DNA from 4 places in the Thiorhodovibrio winogradskyi genome. Region 2 is predicted to be linked to each of the others. Evidence: predicted binding sites of a transcription regulator. Region 2 holds the regulator's gene; each other region holds the start of a gene.
The links. Region 2 encodes sigma-54, which starts transcription at its own class of promoters, with help from an activator protein. Its sites were predicted from a motif close to TGGCANGNTNCNTGCTT; they were not measured.
Positions count from the first base shown of each region.

Region 1 (7,377 bases), 630 kb from region 2:
GCAGGGAGGCGGTGAGCGAATTGGTCGATGCGGGTCTCGAACCCGCCCGGGTGGGCGAAATCCGTCAGGCCATCACCGCCATTGCCGATGTGCGCAGTTTGCACATGCTCCGCACCCGCACCCACGGCGGGCAGGCCAGCGCCGATGTGCATGTGCTGGTCGATCCTTATATCAGTGTCTCCGAGGGGCACATGATCAGCGTGCTGGTCGAGAAGCGGCTCAAGGCCGGCTTCGACGAAATCAGCGAGGTGATCGTCCACATCGATCCGGAAGACGACGAGGCTCGACCGGTGCGCTCTGATCTACCATTGCGTGCCGAGGCGCTGCAACAGCTCGAGCAACTCTGCGCCGGGATTCCCGAATTCGCCGAGCGCCGACGGGTACTGCTGCATTATCTGCATGGCGCCCTGGAGGTGGAAATTCTGCTGCCGTTGAGCCTGGCAACGGGCATGGACAGCGAGGCGGAAAAGCTCGCACGGCGCATCCGTCATGCCATTGGCAAAGACCCGGTGTTTCGTCAAGCGCGGGTGTACTATGGCTGAAGACGTCATTGTTCGGCGTTTGCACTATGATGGTGCGATTGGCTGGGCTCGCTGCATGATGATGGTGCGGGCCTGCCCGGTGTGCTGCTGGCTACCGAGCTCGGCTGGCTCAGACTCGGGCCAGATTTGGGCCAGACTCGAGCCAGACTCGAGCCATGCGCGACAACGCTGGCCCTTGCTCGCTAGTGGCACGATCTCTGCTAGTTTCCGATCCAGTTGTTCGCGTAAGCTGATATTGCCGGCAGCCCTTGGCGTGAAACATGGGTTTCATTCTCCGGGTTGGCAGGGGGTCCATGAGCCCTGGGCTATTGTCCGCGCCATTGTTAGGACGAATGGGCCGGACTCGCGCCTGGCAACGCCCTGGACGCTATCATGCTGGCGCAAGCCTTATTTGGTTCCAGCCGCCTGTGTTCGTCAGAATACGCACGAGGCTGGGGCCGTTCCCCGAAACTCACTGACCTGCGCTTGCAGAACCAAGGGAGAATTGCTAGATGTCCGCAAAGGTGTTGAAACTCATTGAAGACGAGGACGTGAAGTTTGTCGACCTGCGCTTCACCGACAGCCGTGGTAAGGAGCAGCACGTCTCGCTGCCCGCCTCCAAGGCGAATGAAAGCCTGTTCCAGGATGGCAAGATGTTCGACGGCTCCTCCATCGCCGGCTGGAAGGGCATCGAGGCCTCCGACATGGTGCTGATGCCAGAGCCCGATACAGCGGTGATGGACCCCTTCACCGATGAAAAAACCCTGATCATCCGCTGCGATATCCTTGAGCCCGCTACTATGCAGGGCTATGAGCGTGATCCGCGCTCGGTCGCCAAGCGCGCCGAGGCCTACCTGAAGTCCACCGGCATTGCCGACACGGCCTTTTTTGGTCCCGAGCCCGAGTTTTTCGTGCTCGATGACGTGCGCTGGGGCGCAAGCATTAGCGGCGCCTTCTACAAGATCGATTCCGAGGAGGCGGTGTGGAACTCCGAACGGGTGTTCGAGGACGGCAACATGGGTCACCGTCCCAGTGTGAAAGGTGGCTACTTCCCCGTGCCACCAGTCGATTCCCTGCATGATCTGCGCTCCGCCATGTGTCTGGCGATGGAAGAAATGGGCCTCACGGTCGAGGTGCACCATCACGAGGTTGCCACTGCCGGCCAATGCGAAATCGGCACCGAGTTCTCGACTCTGGTGAAGCGTGCCGACATGAATCAGATCCTGAAATATTGCGTGCAGAACGTGGCGCATTCCTACGGCAAGACCGCGACCTTCATGCCCAAGCCATTGGTAGGCGACAACGGTAACGGCATGCATGTGCACCAGTCCCTGGGCAAGGATGGCAAGAACATCTTCAGCGGCGACAAGTACGCCGGTCTGTCGGAAACGGCCCTTTATTATATTGGCGGCATTATCAAGCACGCGCGTGCGCTCAATGCCTTCACCAATGCGTCCACCAACTCCTACAAGCGTCTGGTGCCGGGCTTCGAGGCGCCGGTCATGCTGGCGTATTCCGCCAAGAACCGCTCGGCTTCGGTGCGTATCCCACACGATGCCAACCCCAAGGCCGCGCGTATCGAGGTACGTTTCCCGGATAGCACCGGCAACCCCTATCTGTCCTTTGCCGCCATGATGATGGCCGGTCTTGATGGCATCCAGAACAAGATCCACCCGGGCGAGCCCATGGACAAGGATCTCTACGACCTGCCGCCGGAAGAAGAAAAGGCCATTCCGCAGGTGTGCTACGCACTTGACCAAGCGCTCGACGCGCTCGACAAGGACCGCGAATTCCTCACCGCCGGCGGCGTCTTTACCGACGATGTGATCGACGGCTACATCAAACTCAAGATGGATGAGGTCACCCGTCTGCGCATGACGACCCACCCGGTGGAGTTTGATCTTTACTACAGCCTTTAATGGCACAGGTTCGCGGGTGTCGCCCAGGTGGCTCCGCGATCCACGACCTGGAAATGAGCCCGCGTGCCTGACCGGCCGCGGGTTTTTTTTGGCGGACGGACTTGGGCGGCATTGATAGGTCCATCGTAAATGGGTTTTCGGTTTTGGGCCGACACCCGGTCAACATCAAGCCGAACTTCAGTGTGGGTTGGGTATACTTGGTTGTTCACCAGCGTTGTCGCGTCCTGGTATCTGCACTAAGATTCAGGCTATCCAATCAATGCCGATGAGGGCGTCGCCATGCCACCCTGTTTCGTGATGACCAAGCGTGCGCGGGTATCAGCCAGGCCTCTATATCGCCTGGCCGCCGTGCTGCTCCTCAGCCTCCCGGTTTGGGCAGGCGCTGGAACCTACAAGGGCGTCGATGCGCAGGGACGCGTGATCTACTCGGATCAGCCACTTCCAAATGCCGAGCCAATCGTTCTGCCAACCAGGCCAATTCCGCCAGCGGCCGAAGAAGACACCCCAAACAATGCACGCGATGGCGCTATGCTGGGGCCTTACCAGCAGTTCGAGGTGTTGGCGCCGACCTTGGGCCAGACCCTGGAGGTGGCGGATGGCAGGGTAAAGGTGAGCTTGATGCTGGACCCGCCGCTCGCGCCGGACCACAGACTGCAAGTGCGGGTAGACGGGGCCCCGGTGGCTGGTCTGGATGGGCGCACCCAGTTTGTCCTGCAGGGCTTGTCCGCGGGCAGTCATCAACTCCAGGCGGAGATTCTCGACGCAACAGGGGCAACTGTAGCCCAGGCCGCCGGGGTGTTCTTCAATCTGCGACTGTCGCCGGGGCCGGAAGCCGGCGACTGATCACAAGGCTTGACCTCGACCGGAGCTTCTGGCACCTGATCTTCTGCACGGTTTTGGTGCGATTTCTTGGTCGAGAAATCGGCGCCTCGGCCTGGCTTGCGACTGCAGCGGCGCCCATCCTAGGCCTTGGGTCTTGGCCCGGACAGCTTGGCGCGGTAATTGCTTAACCCTTTGCGTGTCCACCCTGTCTGCATGGTCTTCAATGGGTCTGATCCGGGATTCTGGCCCGGGATTCTGTCCAGGCTGATTGCGGACAGGTCCAATATTGACTCATCTGATCGACACGACGAATCGACCCATTCCGACGTGGGATGCCGTGCATCCGCAAGAGGATTTTTCCTCCCGCCATGAAGAAGCGAGCTCCAATGGCCACACGAGTGGACCCGCGCATAGCTGAGCGGGTGCTCGACAACATGAATGCGGCCATGCTGCTGTTCGACCGCGATCTGCGTCTGCGCTATATCAATCCCGCGGGCGAAACCTTGCTGTCCGTCAGTGCCAAAGCGGTGCTGGGGTTGCCCGCTGGTGATTTGGTGCCCTGTCCGCCGCAACCCGTGGAGGAACGCCTGCGTGCCACCCTCGATACCCGCCATCCCTATACCGAACGTGAGGTTGAGCTGACGCGCGCGGACGGTCAGGCAATTCGCGTCAATTGCACTGTGCTTCCCTTGCATCAGGGCGAGGCGCCAAACGAACTCCTGATGGAGTTGTATCAGGTTGACCGTCAGATCCGCATCACTCGCGAGGAGCATCTGCTCGCTCAGCACCAGGCCAGTCAGGCGCTGCTGCGCGGCCTGGCGCATGAAATCAAAAACCCCCTTGGCGGCCTGCGCGGCGCGGCGCAACTGCTCGAGCGTGAACTGCCGAATCCCGAACTGCGCGAATACACCCGTATCATCATCGACGAGGCCGACCGTCTGCAGAAGCTGCTCAACCGCATGCTGGGCCCCAATCAGTTGCCGCAACTCAGTCAGGTGAATATTCATCATGTCCTTGAGCATGTGCGCGGCCTCATTGTCGCCGAATTTCCGCATGGCCCCAGGCTGGTGCGTGATTATGACCCCAGCATTCCGCACTTCGAGGCTGACAATGAGCGCTTGATTCAGGCGCTGCTGAATATCGTGCGCAATGGCGCGGAGGCCGCCGGTGAGAAAGGCCGTTTGACGCTGCGCACACGTGTGCTTAGGCAGTTCACCATTGGTAATTTGCGCTATCGTCTGGTGCTTTGTATCGAGGTGGAAGACAACGGACCCGGAATCCCCGAGGATCTGCAGGATCGGATCTTCTTCCCCATGGTCTCCGGCCGCGCCGGCGGTACTGGGCTTGGCCTGCCGATTGCTCAGGAACTGATCAATCAGCACGGGGGATTGATCGAATGCGAGAGCCGCCCCCGAAAAACCCAATTTCTCGTTTACCTACCGCTGAAACATGCCGATGAACAGGCCACCTCGGATCTGGGTGATAGATGACGACCGCTCCATCCGTTGGGTGCTCGAACGCGCCCTGCGCCAGGAGCACATGGATGTCACCAGCTTCTCCAATGGAGTCGGGGTGATGGACAACCTGGAGCGCGAGCAGCCAGATGTCATTCTGTCCGACATCCGCATGCCCGGCATTGATGGACTCGAGCTCCTGCGTCAGATCACCGCCAAGCACCCGGGGCTACCGGTGATTATCATGACTGCCCACTCGGACCTCGACAGCGCCGTGTCATCCTTTGACAGCGGCGCTTTCGAGTATCTGCCCAAGCCCTTCGATATCGACGATGCCATCGATCAGGTGCGGCGTGCCTGCCGTCGCCAGTCCGATGCTGAGGGTGTGCAGGCGGCCCTGGATCAGACCCCGGAGATTATCGGAGAAGCGGCCTCCATGCAGGAGGTGTTCCGCGCCATCGGTCGGCTGGCAAAATCCAACATTACGGTGCTGATTAATGGCGAATCCGGCACCGGCAAGGAGTTGGTCGCGCGCGCCCTGCATCGTCACAGTCCGCGTGCGAAAGCTCCCTTCATCGCACTCAATATGGCTGCCATCCCACGCGATTTGATGGAATCAGAGCTCTTTGGCCACGAGCGCGGCGCCTTCACCGGTGCCCAAACGCGCCGCGAGGGGCGCTTTGAGCAGGCCGATGGTGGCACTCTGTTTCTGGATGAAATCGGCGACATGCCAGCCGAGTTGCAGACCCGGCTGCTGCGGGTACTGGCTGATGGGGAATTTTATCGCGTCGGCGGGCTCTCGCCCATCAAGGTGGACGTGCGTATCATCGCTGCCACCCACCAAAATCTGCAGGATTTGGTGCGGCACGGCAGCTTTCGCGAGGATCTTTTTCATCGACTCAATGTCATTCGCATTCATCTGCCGGCACTGCGCGAGCGGCGCGAGGATATCGCACTGCTGATGCGCGCTTTTCTCGCCCAGGCCGCCAGGGAGCTCAACTGCGAACCCAAGTTACTGGCCAGCGACGCGACCGAGCGGCTGGAGAACCTCGACTGGCCCGGCAATGTGCGCCAGCTTGAGAATACCGCCCGCTGGCTCACCGTGATGGCCTCAACCAAGGAAATCCATGTCGAGGACCTGCCACCGGACCTGGGCGCGACCGAGAGCCGTGCTCTGTCACAGAATGAGTCCTGGGAAGGCGCCTTGCGCAATTGGGCTAAGCGGATGTTGCGCAACGGTCAACAGGATCTACTCGCTTCCGCGTTGCCAACATTTGAACGTGTGATGATCGAAGTGGCACTGGAATTCACTGGCGGTCGCCGTCAGGAAGCCGCGCGTTTGCTCGGATGGGGGCGCAATACCCTAACGCGCAAAATCAAAGAACTTGGCATGGAAGGGGGCGAGGGCACGCGCGTGTCTATTCCTGACTGAACCCGGCCTAACTCAAGCCAGGGAGGCCCGTTCAGGGTGCGTCTTACTGCTTGAAAATACGCCGCTCGCACAGATTCTGTGCCAATGTGGCAGTGCCCGCGGTCATCGCCATTCTCCAGCGACCGGTTGAGTCAGTCGGCTCGGCCAGTGCTGCCATCATAAACCAGTGCCACCATTGAAGAGAGGAGCATCCTATTGGACGCCAGTAGTATCCAGATTTCCGGTAGCGAAATCGCCGGGGTATCCCAGGATGCCCAGCTCGAGGGAGAGAGGAACTTTCGCCTTCAATTCACCCGTGCGCTCATCCTCAAGACCATGACGGGTTCGGCTGAACAGACTTTGTGGTGGCAGGCTGGGGAGTTGCTGATCGGCGAGGTGGAGCAGATTGAGGGCGAGTTGCCGGATGGTCCCTTCGTATGCGAGCGCAGTGATATTGATGACAATCAATATACCTATCGGAATATGATTCCAATCCCGCTAAAAAGTCATGGCCGGATTCGCTTGGAGCTCCATGTGCGTGATCGCGATGTGCCGCTGGTTGTCATCGGCGCGACCATCGAACTGGTGCTTCGCGACACGCCCAAGTACATAGAGCACATTCGCCCGGATACAATCTTGTAGATGCGCCCCGCAGATTCGCATTGATGTGCCCCAGTCTATCGCGAGGTCTGGCGGGATCAGCGATCCCGCCGAAAGATAATCTTCACTTGTATTAGCCGCGACTTATCTTCAGAGCCGCGTCTTTGCATATACAGTCAGCTGCATGAAAGTCAGCGGGATGAGCCAACAATCTGGTGCGCCAGGTCGACCACGCGGTTAGCCATGTCGTTGTATTCATGACGAAAGTTGGCCAGAAGTCCATCTTTTGACGCCCAGTAATCCTTGCCCGAGATGCCATGCTCATGCTCGTGGTCGATGAACTGCTTCTGCATCATCAGCATTTTTTCAATCAGTTGTTGCTTTTCTTGCTTCAAGACGGCGACGTCGGTCATTGGTTCCACTCCTGAGGGTGCGGCAGTCGGCGGGCAACGCCGGATACCGAATCAGAAAAAAGCCTGTGAACTTTGTGGTCCAGCCTATAGCGGACAGGCTGGAAGGCAGGCCGTTGAGAGACACTAGCGCAGGTGCATCAGGGGATGCGGATACAGCCGATGTTTGTTGGCACAGCGACCTGATCATCCCGAGAAATCTACAAGCAAATACTATAGCACAGCCGTCAGATAAGCGGT
Region 1 is NZ_CP121472.1:5,133,111-5,140,487, reverse strand. It holds gene Thiowin_RS23490 (cation diffusion facilitator family transporter) at 1-542, shown strand, start outside; gene glnA (glutamate--ammonia ligase) at 1,034-2,440, shown strand; gene Thiowin_RS23480 (DUF4124 domain-containing protein) at 2,720-3,283, shown strand; gene glnL (nitrogen regulation protein NR(II)) at 3,649-4,752, shown strand; gene ntrC (nitrogen regulation protein NR(I)) at 4,718-6,148, shown strand; gene Thiowin_RS23465 (hypothetical protein) at 6,344-6,769, shown strand; gene Thiowin_RS23460 (hypothetical protein) at 6,919-7,140, opposite strand.
Region 1: glnL (nitrogen regulation protein NR(II)) is a predicted target of sigma-54. The motif match lies at 3,432-3,448, and genes of this name have one in related genera.

Region 2 (7,377 bases):
GATCGGTTCCGGCATCATAGCCCCGGATACGCAGGATTTGGCTGCGCACGGCCGTCTCGAGCAGGACAGCGAGATTGCGCCCGGGTGCCACCGGGATGGTGATTTCCGGCACCGCGATACCGAGAATGGTGCGAGCGGACAGGCTGCCAAGCAGGCGGTCGACGTCGGCCAGTTCGCTGCTGTCGTAAGCCCGCATGCGAATGACCAGCTTTAGGCGGTCTGTCTCGCGCACCGCGCTCTCGCCGAACATGGCGCGAATATTAAGCACACCAAGGCCGCGTACTTCAAGAAAATCACGCAGCACGGGCGGGCAGTGGCCCTCGATGATCTCGGGTGCGACCCGGGCAAATTCAGGTGCGTCATCGGCGATGAGTCGGTGTCCGCGCGCGATGAGTTCGAGCGCCAGTTCGCTCTTGCCGATGCCGGGGTCACCGACCAGGAGCACACCCATGCCGAGAACCTCGAGAAAAACACCATGCAGGGTGATGCGCTCGGCAAAGGCATGAGTCAGCACATGCTGCAAGTGCTCCACAAGATCCTGGTCGTTCAGGCTCGAACCCAGCAAAGGGGTGTGCTCCCGCTCGGCACGGGCGCGGAATTCGGGGTCGGGCTCCAGCCCGTCGGAGAAAATGACCGCGATGGGTTGTGCGGTGAAGACCCGCGTCATCATGTCGGCGCGGGCGTCCGGGTGTAAATCGCTCAGGTAATCGGACTCGGCTGGACCGACAATTTGCACCCGGTTCGGGCGGATGCAGTTCATGGAGCCCACCAAACGCTGACGCGGAGGCTGAGTGGATGATGGGGCAGATGACCGGGTCGATGATGGGCGCTGGATGGATGACGAGGGTGGATTGAACAGAGGAATGGGCGTTGGCGGAGGCTCAAGTAGCCAGCGCAGCTTGAGCGGCTTGCTCAGGCTGTCGACCAGATGCTGCAGGGAGTCGCGGGCTTTCACCTGGCCCCGCGGGCTGGTGTCGGAGACGCCTGGGTGAGGATCTCGAGCAGTGCTCGTGGATCCTCGGCTGCGCGTAAGCGCTGGCGAAGTGGATCCTGATTGAAGATTTCCGCCAGATTGGCAAGCAGTTGCAGATGGGTCTCGTTGGCACTCTCGGGCACCAGGAGCGCAAAGGCGAGATTAATGGGTTGGTCGTCGATAGCATCGAAGGCGACGGGCTCGCGCATCTGAATGAAGGCACCAATGGAATCCGTGATATCCGCCACCCGTGCATGGGGTAGCGCCACGCCATGACCGAGGCCGGTGCTGCCGAGGCGTTCGCGCTCGAGCAGGCGATCAAACACTGCCTCGCGGCTGAGCTGGGGCTGCTCGGCGACCAGCAGCTCGGCCAGGGTTTCCAGCAGCCGCTTTTTGCTGCTGATGCTGGCCCCGGCGAGCACTCGGTGCTCGACGATGAGTTGCGGGGGAAACATGTGCGCTGGCTCTCCGGTGGAGTAAAGAAAAACCGGAGCCGGCATGACCGGCTCCGGTACCTGGTCATCAGTGAATGATGTCGGTCCGCTTGTGGTGGGACACTTGATAGGACGCTTGATAGGACAGGTGATAGGACAGGGGGGGCAGGCGCCGCCTTTGACCTCAGTCCTCCTCGAGCGCATCCGCTGCCGCCTCGTCGGTGGCGGCCAGTTCGGCGCTAGCCGCCTTGGCCCCGGGCGCGCGATGACTTTGGCGCTTTTCCTTGTGCTTGAGTACCTGGCGGTCGAGTTTGTCGATGAGCCCATCGATGGCGGCGTACATATCCTCGTGCGTGGCATCGGCATGGACATTGGCGCCATTGACGAGCAGCGTGGCTTCTGCCTTCTGGCGAAGCTTCTCGACGCTCAGGATGACGTTGGCATTGATGACATGGTCAAAGTGGCGCTCGAGGCGGGAAAATTTATTATCGACATAGTCCTTGAGTGGTTCGGTAATGTCGACATGATGCCCCGTGAGCTTGATTTGCATAGGTGATGACTCCTGGATGGTCGAACGCGGCGAAAAGCCGATGCAATGGCCGATGCAATAACAGGGTGGGATTTGACCACAAAAGGGCCGGAAGATGAAAACCCGACTGTCATGCGAGCCGCTTGCGCTCGTTCGAGGGCGGGATGCCCATGGCTTCGCGGTATTTGGCGACTGTTCGTCGTGCCACCTTAATGCCCTGATCCGACAGGATCTCGGCGATTTTATTGTCACTCAGTGGTTTGTTGGCCGTCTCCGCGGCGACCAACTTGCGGATAAAGGCGCGGATGGCAGTCGATGAACACTCGCCCCCTGAAGTCGTGTTGACGTGACTCGAGAAGAAATATTTAAACTCGAAAGTTCCCCTGGGGGTGTGCATGTACTTTTGCGTGGTCACGCGCGAGACGGTGGATTCATGCAGCTCCAACGACTCGGCGATGTCGCGCAGCACCAACGGGCGCATGGCCTCTTCGCCAAAATCGAAAAAGTCTTGCTGCAGCTCGACGATTTTAGTTGCCACGCGCAGGACGGTGTCATTGCGGCTGAGCAGGCTCTTGATAAACCACTGCGCTTCCTGCAGATGGGATTTCAGGCATTGATTGTCCTCGGCCTTGTCGGCACGCCGAATGAGCTGTCTGTAGCTCTCGTTCACGCGGATGCGCGGTGTGCTGTCCGGATTGAGCTCCACCCTCCAGCGGCCGTGGCGGCGGCGCACCAGCACATCGGGCTTGATGTACTCCGGTTGCACCTCGGTCACGGCCGAGCCTGGGCGCGGATTCAGGGAGCGGATCAGCGTCAGTGCCTGGCCCAAGGCGTCATCGTCGAGCTTGGTGCCGCGGCGCATGGCGTCCAGATCATTGCGCGCAAGGGCGTCGAAATGGTGCTCGCAGATGCGCAGCGCATGGTCGCGTCGAGGCTGGTTATCGGCCAGCTGGCGCAGTTGCAGGATCAGGCATTCGCGCAGATCGCGCGCCGCTAGCCCTGGCGGGTCGAAGCTCTGAATGCGATGCAGCACCGCCTCGATCTCGTCCTGCTCGAGTTCCGGGTCATTGAGAATCTCCGGCAGTTCGCTCAGATCCAGGCGCAGGTAGCCGTCGGCGTCGATGGCATCGATCAGCGCCTCGGCCACGGCCTGGTCGCGGGCGCCGAAACGGGTCAGATTGAGCTGCCAGGCGATATGATCGTGAAGGGTTTGCGGGCGCGAGCGCTGGGCGAAGAGGTCAAAATCATTGCCATCGCCGGACTGGGAGCCGGATTGGGCGCTGGCTTGAGCACCGCTGCTTGGCATGGAATCGAAGGTATCGGCAAGGGAATCGGCCGCGGTATCGGCAAAGGTATCCGTCCATTCGCTGTCGGTGGGCAGCTCGTTGGGCATGTCCTCGCGCTCCGGGCGCAGCGAACCATCGAGCCTGGCCTCCTCGAGACGCAGGGCGCTGGCCTCGTCCTGGTTGCGGCGATCTTCCCGAGTGCCTGGTTCCGGCAGGTCGTCATCGGCGTTCTCGAGCATCAGGTTGGACTCGAGCGCCTGTTGGATTTCCTGCTGGAGATCCAGGGTCGAGAGCTGCAGGAGCCTGATGGCCTGCTGCAGCTGCGGCGTCATCGTCAGCTGCTGGCCGAGGCGCAGTTGAATGCTTTGCTTCATCGCGAGGGCTTCAACTGACAGCGGGCAGGCAAGGTGACGGACAAGGTGGCCGGCAGCGGAACTTCGACGGGATGGGCATGGATGGCAATGTTGGAATGGCGAATGTAAATTGCATGGGGCAATTTTGATTGTAGCTGATCTTGGCCAACTCGATGCAAAGTCGGGGGCTCGGTCCTGGTGTCTGAATGTCAGAGAAAAGAGCGCTAGAGAACAAATCGTGCCCGTCATGGAGCGCAATTTGATGGGTCCAGGAGCTGATCACAGCCGAAAATGCTCGCCAAGATAGACGGCGCGTACCTGGGTATTGTCGAGCAAAACCGAGGGCGCGCCCTCGGCAATCACCTGGCCGTCGTTGATGATGTAGGCGCGATCGCAGATGTCGAGCGTTTCCCGCACATTGTGGTCGGTCACCAGCACGCCGATGCCGCGCTTGCGCAGATGGGTGATGATGTTTTTGATATCGACCACGGCAATGGGGTCAACACCGGCAAAGGGCTCGTCGAGCAACATGATTTTTGGCTCGACGGCAAGAGCGCGGGCAATTTCCAGTCGCCGGCGCTCGCCCCCCGACAGACTGAGGGCGAGGGATTGGGCAATGTGCGCGATGCCAAGCTCATCGAGCAACGCCTCGCAAGACTGGCGGCGCTGGTTGTCGTTGAGGTCAGGGCGGGTTTCGAGCACCGCCATCAGGTTGTCCGCGGCACTCAGTTTGCGAAATACCGATGGTTCCTGGGCCAGATAGCTCAGGCCGCGGCGGGCGCGCGCGTGCATGGGCGCGAGGGTCACATCCTCGCCAGCGAGCAGAATGCGTCCGGCATCGGCGCCTACCAGGCCGACGATCATGTAGAAGCTGGTAGTCTTGCCGGCGCCATTGGGACCAAGCAAACCGACCACCTCGCCGGCGCTCACGGCAATATCGACACCATCGACCACCCGGCGACGGCGATAGCTCTTTGCCAGACCTTTGGCCTGCAGCGCCAGAGTGTCCTGAGTGCGGGGGGCGGCAGTCATTCCTTTGGCGTGATGGTGATCTTGACGCGCTCCACGCCCTGGGCGCTAGTTCCGGCGGTGACGCGCGCGCTTGTTCGGTTATAGACGATGCGGTCATTGGCAAAGCGATCCTCGCCCTGAATCAGCACGGCGCGGTCGATCAGGGTCAGCACGTCGCTGTCAGCGTCGTATTCCATGCGCTGGGATTGCCCCAGCACTGGTTCGGTCTCCCCCTCGGGCATTTGTCGGTAACGTGCCGGATTGCCCGTGGCAATGATGATGCGTGGCTGGCGGTTTGCGCGATGCTGGACCTCGACCCGGTCGGCAAGAATGCGCAGGCTGCCCTGTTGGATATCGACGTTGCCGATGTACCAGCTTTGGGAGGTGTTTTCGTCAAATTCAGCCGCGTCCGCCTCAATGAACAGCGGCTGTTCCTGATCGCTGTCAAGCGCGAGTGTGGGCGTGGTAGTCAAGACAATCAGGCACAGTAGCGCCAGGGCGGGTCGCAAGGAAAGGGCGCCGCGGAAACCGGGATTGGAAACGCCGGGATCAGAAACATTGGGGCTGGGAGAAAGCATGGGTCTTATGGTGGCGATGAATCAGTCCAGACGACGGTCGGCAGAGGTTGCCGGCGGCCGCGGAGGCGCTGGTGTCTCACTTGTCGATAGCCGGGAACGCACCCGTCCAAGGAATTCGCCTCGCATCGGTTCACTGTACCAGAGCCGCATGCCATCGATAGCCGTCATGTGCTCGAGGCCGCGGTCGAGTTCAACGAAACGATCAGTTTCAACATAGCGGTCGTCCGGAAAGATCTTGATCTGGCTGGTTGAGAATGCAAGGGGGTCATGGGCGGGAGCTTGAGCGCGATTGGCGCGTACATCCCCGGTCAAGACAATTTGCTCGCTTCCGGCCGCGATCCAGCCGCGCTCGGAGCGGATGCGCCAGGGCGGCAGCGCCTGGTCATAGAGTACCAGGCGAGGTTGGTCGAGTTCACTGCTGTCATCATCCGGGTAATGGCGCAGTTGCTCGGCATGCAGCTGGCGCAAGGGCTGCCCCTGGGAGTCCAGTTCCAGCGCGCGAACACCCTCGACAATATAATCCGGACGCCGATTTTCCAGGGTGCTTTGTGGTTGGACAGTGTCTTGTGTCGGTTGGGAAAACCACAGGGCAAGGGTTCCGAGCAGCAGCAGTGTTGCCGCAAGCAGGGATTGGCGACGATAGGCGAACAACGGTTGTCGCGCCTAAAGCGCCTCGAACGGAGGGAGATAACGCGCGAGCATGGGCTCGAATGTCTCCTGGGCGCGCATGATGAACTCGCAGACCTCACGCGCGGCGCCGCGCCCGCCCCCATTTGTCGTTTGCCAATGGCAATGCGCCTTGACCATCGGGTGGGCGTCCGCCACCGCCACGCCGAGCCCGACCCGCGATAGAATTGGCAAGTCGATGACGTCATCGCCGACATAGGCAAAATCACGGTCACTGAGCTGCAAGCGTTCCTTGAGTTCGTTATAAGCAGGGAGTTTGTCGCGCCGTCCCTGATAAACATGGCGGATGCCCAGGCTCTCCATGCGCAGCCGCACCACCTGCGATTGACGGCCGGTAATCACGGCCAGGCTGACGCCAGTCTCCTGTAACATAACCATTCCGTGGCCGTCGCGAGAATGAAAGGCCTTGTACTCCTGGCCATCGTCGCCAATGAACAAGCTGCCGTCGGTCAATACTCCGTCAACGTCAAAAATGACGACGCGGACAGACTTGGCCCGTTCAATTGCGTCTTGCATCGGCTGGCTCTCCTGGGTACGAATCTTTAAGCATCTTAGACCTTAATCATAGCCACTGAGAGCCAGGACGTCAGCCTGAGCTTGGGCGCGCTTGAGGCATTTTGGCTCATGGCTGGGCTTGCCGCGGTCTTTTAATCTTCGCTCGTTTTCACCTCTGTCGTATTGCGCGTACGGTGATGCTGTGCGAGATGCGTTTGCTTGACGTGCTTGCGCCAAGCCCAGACAATGGTGGCTTTTAGACTTTCTGCAGTTAGACTTCCTCAAGACCTGCCGCGAGGCGCCCAACCTGATTGCTCCATTGGCCTCCATGTACGCGACATGACGGACGCTGTCGTTTCCGCTGTTCAGTCTTGCTCGGTTCCCAAGTCCGCGAGCCCTGAGCCGTGGGCACTGGTGCGGGTGCGCGGGCTGAGTTTTCGTCGCGGCGAGCAGGTCATTTTCGACCAACTCAACCTCGATATTGAACGCGGCAAGGTGACTGCCATCATGGGTCCTAGCGGTGCCGGCAAGACGACACTGCTAAAGCTGATTAGCGGGCTGCTCCGGCCGGATGCCGGCACCATTGAGGTTGACGGTCAGGACATTGGCCAGCTAAGTCGCAACGAGCTGTTTGAGTTGCGCATCCGCATGGGCATGCTGTTTCAGAGCGGTGCGCTCCTGACGGACCTGAATGTATTTGAAAACGTCGCCTATCCCTTGCGCGAGCATTATCGGCTGCCAGAGTCGGTGCTGCGGCGCCTGGTCCTGATGAAGCTCGAGGCTGTCGGGCTGCGCGGCGGGGCGCATCTCATGCCGAATGCCCTGTCCGGAGGCATGGCGCGCCGGGTCGCTTTGGCGCGGGCAGTCGCTCTTGACCCTATGATCATCCTGTATGACGAGCCTTTTACTGGCCAAGACCCCATTTCCATGGGGGTGCTTGTCAGCCTAATCCGCCAGCTCAATGATGCCAGCGCCATGACCAGCCTGGTGGTGTCTCACGATGTGCGCGAGACACTCGGCATTGCTGATCG
Region 2 is NZ_CP121472.1:288,943-296,319, reverse strand. It holds gene hprK (HPr(Ser) kinase/phosphatase) at 1-955, opposite strand, end outside; gene Thiowin_RS01525 (PTS sugar transporter subunit IIA) at 952-1,473, opposite strand; gene hpf (ribosome hibernation-promoting factor, HPF/YfiA family) at 1,592-1,957, opposite strand; gene Thiowin_RS01515 (RNA polymerase factor sigma-54) at 2,067-3,596, opposite strand; gene lptB (LPS export ABC transporter ATP-binding protein) at 3,855-4,607, opposite strand; gene lptA (lipopolysaccharide transport periplasmic protein LptA) at 4,604-5,164, opposite strand; gene lptC (LPS export ABC transporter periplasmic protein LptC) at 5,186-5,815, opposite strand; gene kdsC (3-deoxy-manno-octulosonate-8-phosphatase KdsC) at 5,828-6,367, opposite strand; gene Thiowin_RS01490 (ABC transporter ATP-binding protein) at 6,686-7,377, shown strand, end outside.

Region 3 (7,377 bases), 2.0 Mb from region 2:
CGGCCAGCAGGCCCGACAGGCTGAGCAAGGCTAGGGAACCCGTTATCAGGACAGGCATCAGAACGGGCATTAGTCGCATGCCTACCTCCATTGTTCTCTGATATTGATCCCGGGGGTATCGATCTCGGGTAATCGAACTGACGAACTTCACCGACCGAGGCTGGTGCGGGATTGGTTGCAGGATTGATGCCATTTCCCAGCTCCCGCGGCAAGCGCCCCGCACTCAACTCCGTGCGAATGCGCTCGCGTCGCGGATGGCCGAGACGATGGCAAACCACCAAGACGGCGTCGTCGAACCGCTCCGCGCGATCACGCCCGAGCCGGATGATGTCAGTCTGCGTTTGCGCTTCGGCTCGGGCTTGGCGCTAGAGCGCGCCCGTCGGCAGGCCGTCACTGGCGATACGCGCGGCCGATGCGGTGGGTCTCGTCGCATTGACGCCGCGAGCATCGGATCGATTCGCCGCCCAGGGCGCTTCGTATCCGCATCAATGCAGACGAAGCAACTTGCAGTCCGCCCCTTGCCTTCGCTGTTGCTGGCGCGCGCATCTCCCCAGCCCGCTCGGCGCGAACGGCAAATGAACCCGACATGGTTCAAAACACCCGCAATGGCAGAAATCACCCCGAAAGGCATGTGCGCCTTCACTACCCCAAAATACGGCTGTTGCTACCCCTGCGAGCGGTTTTTCGCTCCCCATTCGATACGTCTGACTGTCACTGACAACGGCCACGCCGGCGCGGCTGGTACAGGTCGCAAAGCGGCTCTCGCCCCGCGGAAATCAACCGATGATTGGCTCCAAGCCACCCATGCAACCTCGGTCGGTCGCCTGTGGAACACAGCGGCCTTGCCCGTCAGCGCCGAGCCGAGTAGAAAACAGGCACGCTAGTGCCACAGCCCTGCCCGGCTGCTCGAGCCGCGATGTTGCGCGGCTGGCCTTTGGCATCTGCCGCCAGATTGACTTCTCCCCCACGCAGGGTGTTACGTTTGTGGCGACTCTCATTCGGGGCCGCCGGTGGCGATTGTGCGAACGCAACCATCAGGCCTCCTGTTGCGGACGCTCGGGATCGGGCCAGTCGATGTGGAAAAAGCGCCCGCGCGGCTGATCGACCCGCTCATAGCTGTGAGCGCCGAAGTAATCGCGTTGGGCTTGGAGCAGGTTCTGCGGCAGGCGCGCGCAGCGGTAGCTGTCGTAATAGGCCAGTGACGCGGCGAAGCTTGGCGCCGGCACGCCACGCACTGCGGCCAGGGCGACGACCTGGCGCCAATTCGTCTGGGCGCGATCAATCGCCTCTGTGAAATAGGGGTCGAGTAGCAGATTGGCCAGCTCGGGCTCACGCCGATAGGCCTCGGTGATCTTCTGCAGGAAGGCCGCGCGAATAATACAGCCGCCGCGCCAAATCCGCGCGATCTCGGCGAAGTCGAGCGTCCAGCCGTATTCACTTTGGGCGGCGCGCATCAGCTGAAAGCCCTGCGCGTAGGAGCAAATCTTGGCGCAATAGAGGGCGTCGTGGATGGCCTCCAGCATCGCCTCCCGCTCTTCCTCGGGGACTGGCGCGCTTGCCGGATCAGACCTGGGACCGGCAAGCCGCTTGGCGGCCGCGACGCGCTCCTCCTTGATGGCACTGACGCAGCGGGCAAAGACCGCCTCGGCGATGGTCGGTGCTGGCACGCCCATGTCGAGGGCGTTGATGCTGGTCCATTTGCCGGTGCCCTTCTGCCCGGCGGTGTCGAGCACGACGTCGACGAAGGGCTGGCCGGTGACCGGATCGACCTGCGCGAGCACCTCGGCAGTGATTTCGATCAGGTAGGAGTCAAGCACGCCCTCATTCCAGCGCGCGAAGGTCTGGCCGATCTCGGCCGGACTCAGGCCGACGAGGCGCCGCATCAGATCATAGGCCTCGCAGATCATCTGCATGTCGCCGTATTCAATGCCGTTGTGCACCATCTTGACGTAGTGGCCGGCGCCGTCGGGGCCGATGTAGGCGGTGCAGGGCTCGCCGCCTTCGATCGGCTGGCCCGGCTTGGCGCCGAGCAGCGGCTTGCCGGTGTCGGGATCAACCTTGGCGGCGATGGCGTTCCAGATGGGCTCCAGCGCCTGCCAGGCATCCTCGCGGCCGCCGGGCATCAGCGAGGGGCCGAAGCGCGCCCCCTCCTCCCCGCCCGAGACACCGCTGCCGATGAAGCGCAGTCCACGCGCGGCGAGCCGCTGCTCGCGGGCGATGGTCTCGGTCCACTTGGCATTGCCGCCGTCGATGAGAATGTCATCGGCCTCCAGCAAGGGCGCGAGCTGATCGATCACCGCATCGGTGCCACCGCCGGCCTTGACCAGGATGATGATCTTGCGCGGTCGCCTGAGCGATTGCACCAGCGCATCCAGCGTCGCGCAGCCAACCAGACCGCCGGGCGTGTCGGGATGACTGTCGACGAAGGCCTGCATTTTTTCGGTGGTGCGGTTGTAGACGGCGATGCGAAAGCCGTGGTCGGCGATGTTGAGCGCCAGATTCTGGCCCATCACCGCCAGGCCGATGAGGCCGATCTCCGCGTCTTGGTGGTTGGTTGTCATGGTGCGATCACCTTCTGTTCGGTCTGGGTTGTTTGACAAGGGGCGTCTGGAAAAGCGTGACAGTCTGCCGCTACAGGCTCTCGGGCGAAACCTCCGGCGACGCATCACGCGGCGCCACCTGGCGCACCGGGTCTTTCTTCCGGGTCTCCTCAATGAGGTCATGCAAGTCTTCAATGCCCGCTTCCAGCGACTCGGCCATGACCACGAAGGGTCCCTGGCTGAGGATGATGCGCGCGAGTTGCGGCAGCGGTGGTTCCGCGTTGGTTTGCAGGAAGAGGCTTTGGATGGAGGTCATCACGCCCTCGATCGGCACCACAATCAAACGCCCGTGGATGGCTCGCGAGCCTTGCTGGTTCCACAGGGCCAACTCCTGGGAGATGCGCGGTTGCTGTTTGATAAAGGCGTTGACCTGCTCGGGGCCATGCACCAACGCGGTCTCCGGGAAGTTGTAGACCAGGATCCGGCCATAGTTGTCGCCGTCATTGCCGGCGACGGCCAGCGCCCTTAGGTTCGGCTGGCCCAGCGGGGTCATGGGCGCCATCAGGCTGAACTCAAATTGCTCCGGTTCGATCAGATCGAGCGTGAGGTAGTGCGAGCGCATGCGCTGATCGCCCTCGCTCCATTGATTGGGCGGCAGCTGCCAGGCATCTTCCTGGTTGTAGAAGGTTTTCGGATCGCGCTGGTGATAGCGGGTGTAGATGTCCATTTGCACATCGAACAGGCTTTTCGGATAGCGCACATGCCGTTTGAGCGCTGGCGGCATCTCATCGAACGACTTGTAGAGTCCGGGATAGATGCGGGCGCGCGCGCCGGCAATGGGATCCGAGGGATCGGTCAGATAGTAGTCGACGCTGCCGTCATAGGCATCCACCACCACTTTGATGGAATTGCGGATGTAATTGAATGGCCGCTCGAAGTGCTCGATATCCCCGTTATAACGTGTCGAGTAGGGGTACCAGGGCGAGCTGGTGAAAGCGTCCTGAATCCAGTACAGCCGCCCTTCGGCAAGCGCCAGATAGGGGTTGGGGCCGAGAATCAGCTCCGGGGTCAGCGCCTTGATACGCGCGCGGATGTCGCGCCGGAACAGCAGGCGGCTGTCATCGGTGATTTGTGTTGTGTACAAGATATTTGGCTCGCCGAAATAGAGCGAGAACACCAGCCGGTGAAACAGACTGCTGATCGGCACGCCACCGCTCCCGTGGTAATCGGTGAGTTTGGTTTCATCGGCCGAGGTGTAATCCAACTCGTGGCTGGCGTTGGGCACGATGACCGGCTGCAGATCACTCGCCCCGTAGTAGATGGCCGGCTCATCCAGGGACAGTCCAGCGACCGACTCCGCCGGGATGCCGTGGATCAGCCATTGTATCGGCTCATCCGCCGCCTGCGCCGCCGGCGTCATGGCCACGCCGTGGCCATGGGTGTATCTTAGCCAGAGGTTGACCCAGGTCTGCCGCGACGCATCAAGCTTGTCGACATCGAGATGACGCGCGGCGAGGAATACCTGGCGATAGGCGTCCTCGATCTCATAGCGCCCGACGCTGACATCATCAAAGGCGTAATAGGAGCCGATCTCCTGCAAGGCGCGATAGACCGAGAGGAGATTATCGGCGTCCCAGATGGGAATGTTGCGCAGGTTCGCCTGAACCTCGGGGGTGATCGCCTCCCAGCCCTGCTCACGGAGGGGATAGTCGCGCACCTCGACCTCTTGTAATCCGTAGCCGGCCAGTGTCGCCTCGATATTGTTGGCGATGAAGGGCGCCTCGCGGGTCATCTCGGCGGGCTTGACGATGAATTCCCCAACCCGCTCGGTCAGGGCAGGCGTCTGCCGCAATCCGATCACCGCGAACAACAGCACCAGGGTCGCGGCGAGCCAGCGCGTCCCCTTGCCGGTATTGACCAGCCGCAACAGCAAGGCGCCGGCGATGAGCGCCAACACCGCTGCGGTGGCAATCAGCGGCAGGGTCACCCGCATCTCCTGAAAGCCTGGGCCGTGGAACAGGGGCAGATGGCTGTCGGTGTAGAGCAGCCGGTAGGCATCATCGAAAAAATAGAGGCAGCCCATCAGCACGAGCAGCGACAAAATCAGGCTCAGATGCAGGCGCGCACCACGCCGCAAGCCGCCCTGCGCGCGCGGCATCGCCCGGTGCTCGAGCCAATACAGCAGGCCGAGCCCGAGCAGCACCACCGCCAGCGCGACCATCACCTCGGCATAGAGCAACCGGTAAAACGGCAGCGAGAACAGGTAGAAGCGCAGATCATGCTCGAACACCGGGTCGCTGATGCCGGCCTCGGGCGCGAGCAAGAAGAACAACGCCTGTTGCCAATTGAACAATAGTGGCAGCGCGACGACCACCGCCAGGATCAGCGACAGCGGCAGATACAGCAACAGGGAGCGGGTCTGGAAGCGCTGATACAGCCGGGCCGAGGGACGCGCGGGCGTGGCTTGCTTGGCGTCTGTGGATTGAGGAGATTTCGGGGATTCAGGCGATTCTGGCGATTTAGGCGATTCAGGCGATTCAGGCGCCGCCGCGCGTGGACGCGGCGCGCCGAGGTACTTGCTGCCAATCCAGAAGTTGGCAAAGAACAGGGTGAAAAATAAAGCTGTCGCCACCGTGAAAACAAAATAACCATAGAGCAGACGCTGCCAGAAATAAAATTCATACCCGAGCGACTTAAACCACCAAAGCTCGATCAGGAAATCCCTGACCACCACGCCGAGCACCAGCAGCGCGACGGTGAGGCCCAGTAGGACGGCCACCAGGGGACCAATGGCGGGTCGGGAAATGCTTGTTCGGAATCGCATACAGACACCTTGGAGATTTGGGGGGGGATGCGGGGAGATGTGGGTTGCCAGGTCCCGTCGCCGGAACTCGGGCAGCAGGCCCTGAAAAAGGCCAAAGCAGGAGAAAGCAGCCAAGTGGCGAGACGCCCTGAGATTTCCGTCAGTCGCAGCAGTGATCGTGCCAAGGTCGAATGACCAGGCTGGCCACCGGCCAAGCGCAGTGATTGGCCGAGCTGTTGCAACCCTTTCATCTCAGCGAACCCAGCAAGCTCGGCGGGCCTAGCGGACGACGCCTGCCGGTCCAGTAGCCGCGTTTTCTTGACGGCTGCTTGATGCTTGCGGGTGCATTGAACCGATGACGGTTGATATGCCCCGATGACGAGGATCAGGTGGCCCGCATCGACCCTGCCCAACTCGCGGTCACCGCCATCGCGCGCTGCTGCATGGGCGGTCGTGGGCGCTGTGAACCAGGGGCGATGCCTGAGCGCGATTTGTAGCCAACCGGGGCAGGGAATATTCTCACCACATGGTCAGTTCCTGGCGATCGTTTCATGCGACAGGTGGGGGTGACTGAAGCAAAGGCTGCGTTGTTCGGGTTGCTGGCCGCCGTGGAAGCGGTCGACCACGGCAGTCAGCGATGAACGAGACCACCTCCATGCAACAAGCAAAAATCTCCCTTGCCGAGTTTGAATCCTTCCTGTTCAAGCCTGACGACTTGTTAGGATCCAGACTGGATTGGCCCCCTAGTGCTCCGGAGTCAACATGACTTACCAGCCGCCATTCAAAATCACAGCCACAATCCTGTCATTGGTTGAAGAGATCGGTGAAGCCTTGGGGCGGATGCAGGCCGTTGAATTGGCAGATTCTCGACTGCGACTGCATCGCATTAACCGCATCAAAACAATCCAGGCGTCTCTGGAGATTGAGGGAAACACCCTAAACCTAGATCAAGTCACGGCTGTGCTCGATGGAAAAAGGGTGCTGGCGCAGCCCCGTGAGTTACAAGAAGTGCGCAACGCCTTTGCCGCCTACGAAGCCATGTCCCAGTGGTCGCCTGATGATGAACGCGATCTGCTGACCGCCCATGGCCTGCTGATGGCGGGACTGGTGGACGAGTTGGGCTGCTACCGTAGCGGATCGGTGGGCGTGCATGGCGCGCAGGGTGTGATTCATGTGGCGCCCCAAGCGTCACGGGTGCCAGGATTGATGGGCCAACTGCTCCAATGGCTGGCCGAGACCGACGAGCACCCGCTCATCGTCAGCACCGTGTTCCACTACGAATTCGAGTTTATCCATCCGTTTCAGGATGGTAATGGTCGCATGGGGCGACTTTGGCAATCCTTGATCCTCAGCCGCTGGCGTTCAGTGTTCGCGAACATGCCGGTGGAAAGCCTGATCCGCGACGCTCGCCAGGATTACTATGCCGCGCTCAATGCCTGCAATCAGGTTGGCGAATCCACGCGCTTCGTCGAGTTCATGTTGGAAATTATTTTTCGCGCCTTGCAGTCGGCTTCCAGCACCGAACAAGAAAGCGGACAAGTAACCGAACAAGTAAAACGGCTGCTGTCGGAATTGCGTGGGAAATCCCGCCCTGCCAGAGCCTTGATGCAGGCCCTCGACTTAAAGCACCGCCCGAACTTTTTCTATCACTACCTGCAACCGGCGCTGCAACAGGGACTGGTGGAAATGACCCGACCAGACACACCGAGGGCGAGAAATCAGCAGTACAGGCTCACCGAGCTGGGACGATCCGTCGCGGAAAGCTGGAAATGAACCAAGGAACATCGCTCAGGTTGTCAGAAATGCCCGCGCCACCGCGAAAAGAATTCGAACTTGGAACCTTTATTCTATAAGCTTGTGGTTCCGTTGCTGTCACAGGACAAACAACAAGAGATCGGCTACCTGGTTCGCGAAAGCCTGACGAAACAGCGCGAGTCCGCCCGACTCTCCAACCAAGCCAAATCCAGCATCGAGCTACTTATCAAGGATGCGGTGCGCGGATGAGCGACGGCAGCGAGAAAACGCTATACATCA
Region 3 is NZ_CP121472.1:3,765,511-3,772,887, forward strand. It holds gene Thiowin_RS17270 (hypothetical protein) at 267-884, shown strand; gene gndA (NADP-dependent phosphogluconate dehydrogenase) at 1,035-2,561, opposite strand; gene Thiowin_RS17280 (UPF0182 family protein) at 2,632-5,364, opposite strand; gene Thiowin_RS17285 (Fic family protein) at 6,106-7,116, shown strand; gene Thiowin_RS17290 (hypothetical protein) at 7,177-7,347, shown strand; gene Thiowin_RS17295 (AAA family ATPase) at 7,344-7,377, shown strand, end outside.
Region 3: Thiowin_RS17280 (UPF0182 family protein) is a predicted target of sigma-54. The motif match lies at 5,511-5,527, and genes of this name have one in related genera.

Region 4 (7,377 bases), 560 kb from region 2:
GGGGAGTGCTGGCCACGCTTGAGGCCTATCCCGATCTCCGTTCGGCTGATCAGTTCCTAGCTCTCCAGGCCGAACTTGAAGGCACCGAGAACCGGGTCAATGTGGCACGAATGCGCTTCAACGATGTGGTAGAGGATTTCAATGGCGCTATTCGTCGCCTGCCCGGATCCCTAGTGGCCGGGATTGGCAACTTACAGCGAAAAGCATACTTTACTGCCGACGCAGGCGACGAGCAGGCTGTTCAGGTTCGGATCCATTACTCGGAGTACGCTGATTGATGGGTATCCTGTCCTGCTGGAATGATTGAGTTTTCAATGTTTCCCGAAACCAGTTTGTCGCACGCGAGAGAGAGAGTGATATGCAGCGCATCGTCACCATCACGGTGGTGGTTCTGGTTTTGTCCGGCGCTCTCATTGCCGGAGTCAAACTTGTTGACAGGTTTGCCGCAGATACCGATCAGTCGGCGGAGAGGGTATGGGACAAGGGGAGGCGCTGGAACCGATATTTACCGATACCTTCGCCGCGTATGTTCAGCAGCGACAGATGGTGCCTTTTTTCCAGTCTGATCGCGTGTTGGAGGGGATACTTGCGACGACCGAACTCCTCTATTCTCGGGCACTTGCAGCCCAAGCGGGCGAAAATTTCGATCCGCGCAAACTGGACGCGGCTTCATCCGGAGCAGGTGCCCAGACCGCTGCACGTATCGGGGAGGGTGACGACAACGATCCGTTCCGGCAGCAGACCGGGCAGGTGAGCGCGGGCGGTACTTCGTTGGCGACTGTGCAAGCCTAATCTGGACGCCATGGCTGAATGTGATGCGCGGATCGACCGACCAATCTACTCCGAAGCGACGCAGCGCATGTTGGCGGACTGGACGGTCACGCCTGCTCAGATGGTAACTTCTCAATTTCTCATGTCCGCCCCACGATGCCAGTTACCGAGCCTGTGCCAGTTACCCTTGATGCCGAAATAGGCTGTTTTGCGCGGGAAAGTGTTCACGGCACCATCATCGCAACTATCTCCAAGGCCGCTGGCATGAGAGCTGGGCGCATCTGTCACTTCATTTACCCACAAAGAAGCCATCATTGCCGCGCTGATTAATCGCAAGCTGGCACAGTCATTGGTATTGGTCAGTCAGTTTGAGAACGCCGCGGATGACGTTCAAGCTATGCTTGAACGCGTCGATTGCTGGGCGAAAGGTGGGCGAAAGCTACCTGGATCGAATGGTTTTTATCGAGCTAGCCTTGCTGTTTGTAACCATGGAATCTGAATTTTTTTCTTTCAGGGCAGCCAGCAACAATGCCAAGATCCCACCTCACCCCGGCCGAGCGTGATTACTTCGCCCTGCTGACCGAAACCGTCTATTCCAATCCCTTTGGCAGCGATCCGGCGCGCCTTGGGCAGCTGCTCGGTCGGGAACTGCCAGTCGATCCCATTTCCCAGGCTGACCTCTATGGCGAGCTGATGCCGGCGCTTGATGCCCAGCTCGCGGTGTTACGCAGGCGTGGACTCGCACGCATCGACCAGTTTGCCGGCGAACACCAGGAGCTAATGCGGCAGGTTTTGCTGTTCGCGAGATATCAACGCCACCTGGAGTTGTTTGACCAACTTATAGAGCAGCAATCCAGGGCCGATGGCAGCGCATCCGATCCGCGCTGGTTGCCGCGACTGCTTGAAAACTTGCAAGCCGATGGTTTTGAGCGCGACGAGGCCCGTCGCTGGGTGGCGCTTTACTATCAACTGCGCCGCGCCTATTTTTTTATCGAGCGCGCCATGATCGGCCGCGGCGCGCCCATGCGCCGGCTCAGGCGCGCATTGTGGAATAGCGTGTTCACCAGCGACTTGCGCCGCTACACCCTGCTGTTGTGGGAACGCATGCAGGATTTCTCCACCCTGCTGCTCGGCGAGACCGGCACCGGCAAGGGCTCGGCCGCCGCGGCGATCGGCCGCTCGGGAGCCATTCCCATGACCAGCGACGAGCGCGGCTTCACCCATGGCCTTGACCGGACGTTCATCGCGACCAATCTCTCGGAACTCTCCGAGGGCCTGATCGAATCCGAACTCTTCGGCCATCGCAAGGGCGCCTTCACCGGCGCGGTGGACCATCATGATGGTCTGTTCGCACGCTGCGATGCCTGGGGTACCCTGTTTCTCGATGAAATCGGCGATGTCTCCCTGCCGGTGCAGACCAAACTCTTGCGGGTGCTGCAAGAGCGCACTTTCGCGCCCGTTGGCAGTCATCAAGCCAAGCGCTTCGCTGGTCGGGTGGTGGCGGCGACCAATCGTCCGCTTGCCGAGCTCACAGCTGGCCAGGGGTTTCGTCGCGATTTTTTCTACCGCTTGTCCGGGAATATCATCCAGATGCCGAGCCTGCGTGAACGCCTGGCCGACTGCCCGGACGAGCTTGGTGAACTGGCCGGTGCCCTGCTCGGGCGCATGCTTGGCGAGTCCGCCCGCGTCGAACACCGACGCATCATGGAGGCCCTGGCCGAGCTGCCCGCCGACTACCCTTGGCCCGGCAATGTTCGCGAGTTGGAGCAGGCACTGCGGCGCATCATCCTCAACGGTCGCTATGTCCCCGATGCCTTGCCAGGATCCGTCGCCGTGCCCGACCAGCAGGATCCCTGGCTCGCCGCCACGCGCGCCGGCACCCTAGACGCCGCCGCCTTGCTTGCCGGCTATTGCCGGCGGCTTTATGACCGCCTCGGCACCTACGAGGCAGTCGCCGCCGTCACCCAGCTGGACCGGCGCACGGTCAAGAAGCATATCGGGAGTTTTCAGACCTAGCGGGCGCGGAGATGCGCTCGCTATCGGTGATTAGCATCAAGGATGGAAAGGCATCTTCGCTGCCCTTGTCCTTCAGATGATGAGGTTTGTGGCCTAGGCTGACGTCCAGAGGCCTGTTCTCCTGACTGTGTGTGACTTCTATCGCGAGTTTTGTATCAGTATTAATCGATCTATTGCATAAAAAATATTAGTTTTAATCTATCTGATTGCGCCACATATCATCTTGGTAACCGCTCGGAGGTTCCACGCATAGGTGAAAGGGTCGCATTGGGGGCTGGGTTCCGGGCGGGGAGGTCGCGGGGCGCGCGGCACCGAGTCGCGCACGCGAGTGCCATTACCCGAAAGAGGAGCGCATCGATGGAGTTCATACTGGATTTTCTGACCCGTTTCGCCACGCAGCTGCAATCGCCCACCCTGGGGTTTTTGATCGGGGGAGCGGTACTTGCCGCGCTTGGCAGCCGTCTGGAGGTGCCAGACGCCATTTACAAGTTCATTGTCTTCATGCTGCTGATGAAGATCGGCCTGAAAGGTGGAATGAAGATCCGCGAGGCGGATTTAGGCGACATGCTGCTACCCGCGTTGTTCGCCGTGCTGATTGGCGTCATCATTGTGCTGCTGGGGCGTTACACCCTGGCTATCTTGCCGAAAATCCGGACCGAGGAGGGGATCGCCACGGCGGGCCTGTTCGGCGCCGTGAGTGGCTCGACCCTGGCCGCGGCCATGGCGGTGATGGATGCCGAGGGCCTCACCTACGAGGCATGGGCGCCAGCGCTTTATCCCTTCATGGATATCCCGGCACTGGTGCTGGCCATCGTCATGGCCAACGTCTATCTGACCAAGCGCAAGGGCGATGCTGGGACGCGGGTGAAAATCTGGCCCATCGTCACCGATAGCCTGCGCGGTTCGGCGCTCTCTGCTCTACTGCTTGGCATAGCGCTCGGTTTGCTGACAAGGCCAGACTTTGTCTATGACTCCTTCTACGAGCCGCTGTTTCGCGGTCTGCTATCGGTGCTGATGCTGGTGATGGGTATGGAGGCTTATGCGCGCGTTAACGAGTTGCGCAAAGTCGCTCACTGGTATGCCGTGTATGGCGCCGTGGCGCCCCTGGTGCATGGATTGATTGCCTTTGGGCTCGGCTATATCGCGCACGTCACCACCGGCTTTAGTCCAGGTGGCGTGGTGCTGCTCTCGGTGCTGGCCGCGTCGAGTTCCGATATTTCAGGACCACCGACGCTGCGCGCGGGTATTCCGTCCGCCAATCCCTCGGCTTATATCGGCGCCTCGACCGCCCTCGGAACCCCGGTGGCCATTGCTATTGGCATTCCGTTGTTCATTGGCCTGGCGCAAGTAGTCTTCGCCAGCGCCTGAGCTCATCCCGTTCCTCCAGTATTCACAAAAAAATCATCATTAAGAAGGTGACAGCCCATGATCAGACAAGCCATCAAGCTCACCATTGTGACCGAACGCCTGTTGCTGAAGGAGATTATCCGCGTGATTGAAGCAGCTGGCGCCAGCGGTTATACAGTCACGCCGGCTAGCGGCAAGGGCAGCAAAAACCTGCGCTCCTCCGGTGACCCCATGGTCTCGGACACTTATGCCAATGTGCGTATCGAGGTGATCACGACCGAGCCCGAGATGTCCGAGCGTATTGCCAATGAGATCGGCGAGAAGTTCTTCGAGAACTTCTCCGGCATCATTTACCGCGATCAAGTTGAGGTACTGCGGGCGCATTGGCTTTAAGACCATGCCATGCCCCATGATCCATGACGCATGACTTAGGCGTTTCGGGCCGCTGATAGTCGCAAGTGCGCAAGTTTCCTGTCGGGATTAGGTGTGGGTTTATTGGCGACAACTTGGCAGCTTGGCCTTTGCCTCGGCTGCCAGGGGCGTTGACCCGGAGCGATCAGCCACCACTAGCTTCAACCAAGCCATTGACCGTTAGCCGCAAGGTGCGTTGCGCCTTGGCTGCCGCGACCTGAGAGTGGGTGACCATCAGGGTGATGGCGCCGGCGTCACGGGTGCGCTCAAACAACAACTCCAGCACCCCTTCGGCACGCTCAGGGTCGAGATTGCCGGTCGGCTCATCGCACAACACCACGGCTGGTTCATGCACCAGTGCGCGGGCAATGGCGACTCGCTGCATCTCACCGCCCGAAAGGTGGCGTGGCCAGTCTTGTGCCCGGTCTCCCAGTCCGACGCGCTCTAGCATGGCTTGCGCGCGTTCGCGCGCGACGCGGTCCTTGTGACTGAGCAGCCACAGCGGAAGGGCAACATTCTGCTGCAAAGTGAGATGTGGCAGCAAATGAAAGGCTTGGAACACAAAGCCAAAGTGGCGCTTGCGCAGGTCCGCGAAGCTGTCCTCATCGAGTACTGTTAGTTCATGCTCGCCGAGGCGGATCATGCCGCTGTCGACCCGCTCCAGCCCAGCGATGCAATTCAGCAGCGTCGATTTGCCTACGCCCGACTCGCCAACAATGGCCACCGACTGCCCCGGCTCCAGCCGCAGGCAGGCGTTGCGGAACAACGGATGCCAGAGCGTCGGGTCGAAGGCCTTGGTGAGGTTGTCGAGAGTCAGGGTCATGGTACTGGATGCCGATGGTGAAGTGTCACGGGAGGACAAAGGCGAGTGTTCGCCTCGAAGCCTAATATGAGCATACTTTAAGTAACAAACTGAGAGGTTGACGCCAAGGCGACGAACACTGCGGTGTTCGATGCCGCGCTGATCTTTAACCTGGTGACGGACGCCGCGATCGCAAGAATTTAGGTTTAACCAAGCAGGCATCGCTCGTGCATTCGTGAGATGTCGTTATCCGCACAGCTGCTGCGGCTTTGTCGGCTCTGCGACGGGCTGTCAGCTTCAGGTTTGACTGCCTGCTCCACTGAAATTTCAGCCTGTTAGCTGCGCATTCTACGCTGGCACGCCAGTTGCTTAAGCTCTATCGACTCTGTCGAACAACGGCCCCCTTGGGGCGAGCAACTGGGAGAACATTCATGGCAACGCGTCAATGCGCAATCTACGGCAAGGGTGGAATTGGTAAGTCCACCACCACCCAAAATTTGGTCGCCGGTCTGGCCGAGTTGGGCAAAAAAGTAATGATCGTCGGCTGCGATCCCAAGGCCGACTCCACCCGTCTGATCCTGCACTCCAAGGCGCAGGACACCATCATGCAGATGGCGGCTGACGCTGGTTCGGTCGAGGATCTAGAGCTTGAGGATGTGATGGCGACCGGTTACGGCGGTATCAAGTGCGTTGAGTCCGGTGGCCCGGAGCCGGGTGTGGGCTGTGCCGGTCGTGGTGTCATCACCGCGATCAACTTCCTGGAAGAGGAAGGTGCCTATGAAGACGATCTGGATTTCGTTTTCTACGACGTATTGGGCGATGTGGTCTGTGGCGGTTTTGCCATGCCGATTCGCGAGAATAAGGCGCAGGAAATTTACATTGTTTGCTCCGGCGAGATGATGGCGATGTACGCCGCCAACAACATTGCCAAGGGCATTTGCAAGTATGCCAAATCCGGCAGCGTGCGTCTGGCTGGGCTGATCTGCAACAGCCGCAATACTGCGCGCGAAGATGAGCTCATCATTGAGCTAGCTCGTCAGCTCGGCACCCAGATGATCCATTTCGTGCCGCGCGATAACGTGGTGCAGCGCGCTGAGATCCGGCGCATGACCGTCATTGAGTACGACCCAAAGGCCAAGCAGGCGGACGAGTACCGCACCCTGGCGCAGAAGGTTATCGACAACAAGATGTTTGTTGTTCCGACCCCGATCACCATGGATGAACTCGAAGACCTGCTGATGAAGTTCGGCATCATGGAAGGTGAGGACGAGAGCATCATCGGCAAGACCGCCGCTGAGGAACAAGCGGTCGCGGCCTAAGCTGTCCGGTTCAGGATCGCACACAAAACCCCTAGTCCCTGTCTGACCGCGCGCCTGTCCGCGAATGAGCGGCAGCGCCGTTTAGAGGATCGCCCAGATGGCAAAGATGACCCAAGAAGAGACCCAGGCCCTAATTCAGGAGGTCCTGGAGGTGTATCCCGAGAAGGCCAAGAAAGATCGCGCCAAGCACTTGGCCGTCAATGACCCGAGCCTGGAACAACCCAAAAAGTGCATTACCTCCAACCGCAAATCACAGCCCGGTGTCATGACCGTGCGCGGCTGTGCCTACGCCGGTTCGCGCGGCGTGGTCTGGGGTCCGGTGAAGGACATGGTGCATATTTCGCACGGGCCGATCGGTTGCGGCCAGTATTCCCGAGCCGGGCGGCGCAATTATTACGTTGGTCATACCGGTGTGGATACCTTCGGCACCATGAATTTCACCTCCGATTTCCAGGAGAAAGATATCGTTTTCGGCGGCGATAAAAAGCTCGATAAGTTGATTGATGAGATCAATGAGCTGTTCCCACTAGTCAAAGGGATTTCCGTGCAGTCTGAATGCCCGGTTGGCCTGATTGGTGACGATATTGAAGCGGTATCGAAGAAAAAGACAAAGGATCTCGGAAAGCCGGTGATTCCGGTGCGCTGCGAGGGCTTCCGCGGGGTGTCACAGTCCCTTGGCCATCACATTGCCAACGACTCACTGCGCGATTG
Region 4 is NZ_CP121472.1:5,204,670-5,212,046, reverse strand. It holds gene Thiowin_RS23855 (LemA family protein) at 6-278, shown strand; gene Thiowin_RS23850 (hypothetical protein) at 475-792, shown strand; gene Thiowin_RS23845 (sigma-54-dependent transcriptional regulator) at 1,300-2,787, shown strand; gene Thiowin_RS23840 (sodium-dependent bicarbonate transport family permease) at 3,145-4,155, shown strand; gene Thiowin_RS23835 (P-II family nitrogen regulator) at 4,213-4,527, shown strand; gene Thiowin_RS23830 (ABC transporter ATP-binding protein) at 4,691-5,368, opposite strand; gene nifH (nitrogenase iron protein) at 5,779-6,666, shown strand; gene nifD (nitrogenase molybdenum-iron protein alpha chain) at 6,764-7,377, shown strand, end outside.
Region 4: nifH (nitrogenase iron protein) is a predicted target of sigma-54. The motif match lies at 5,702-5,718, and genes of this name have one in related genera.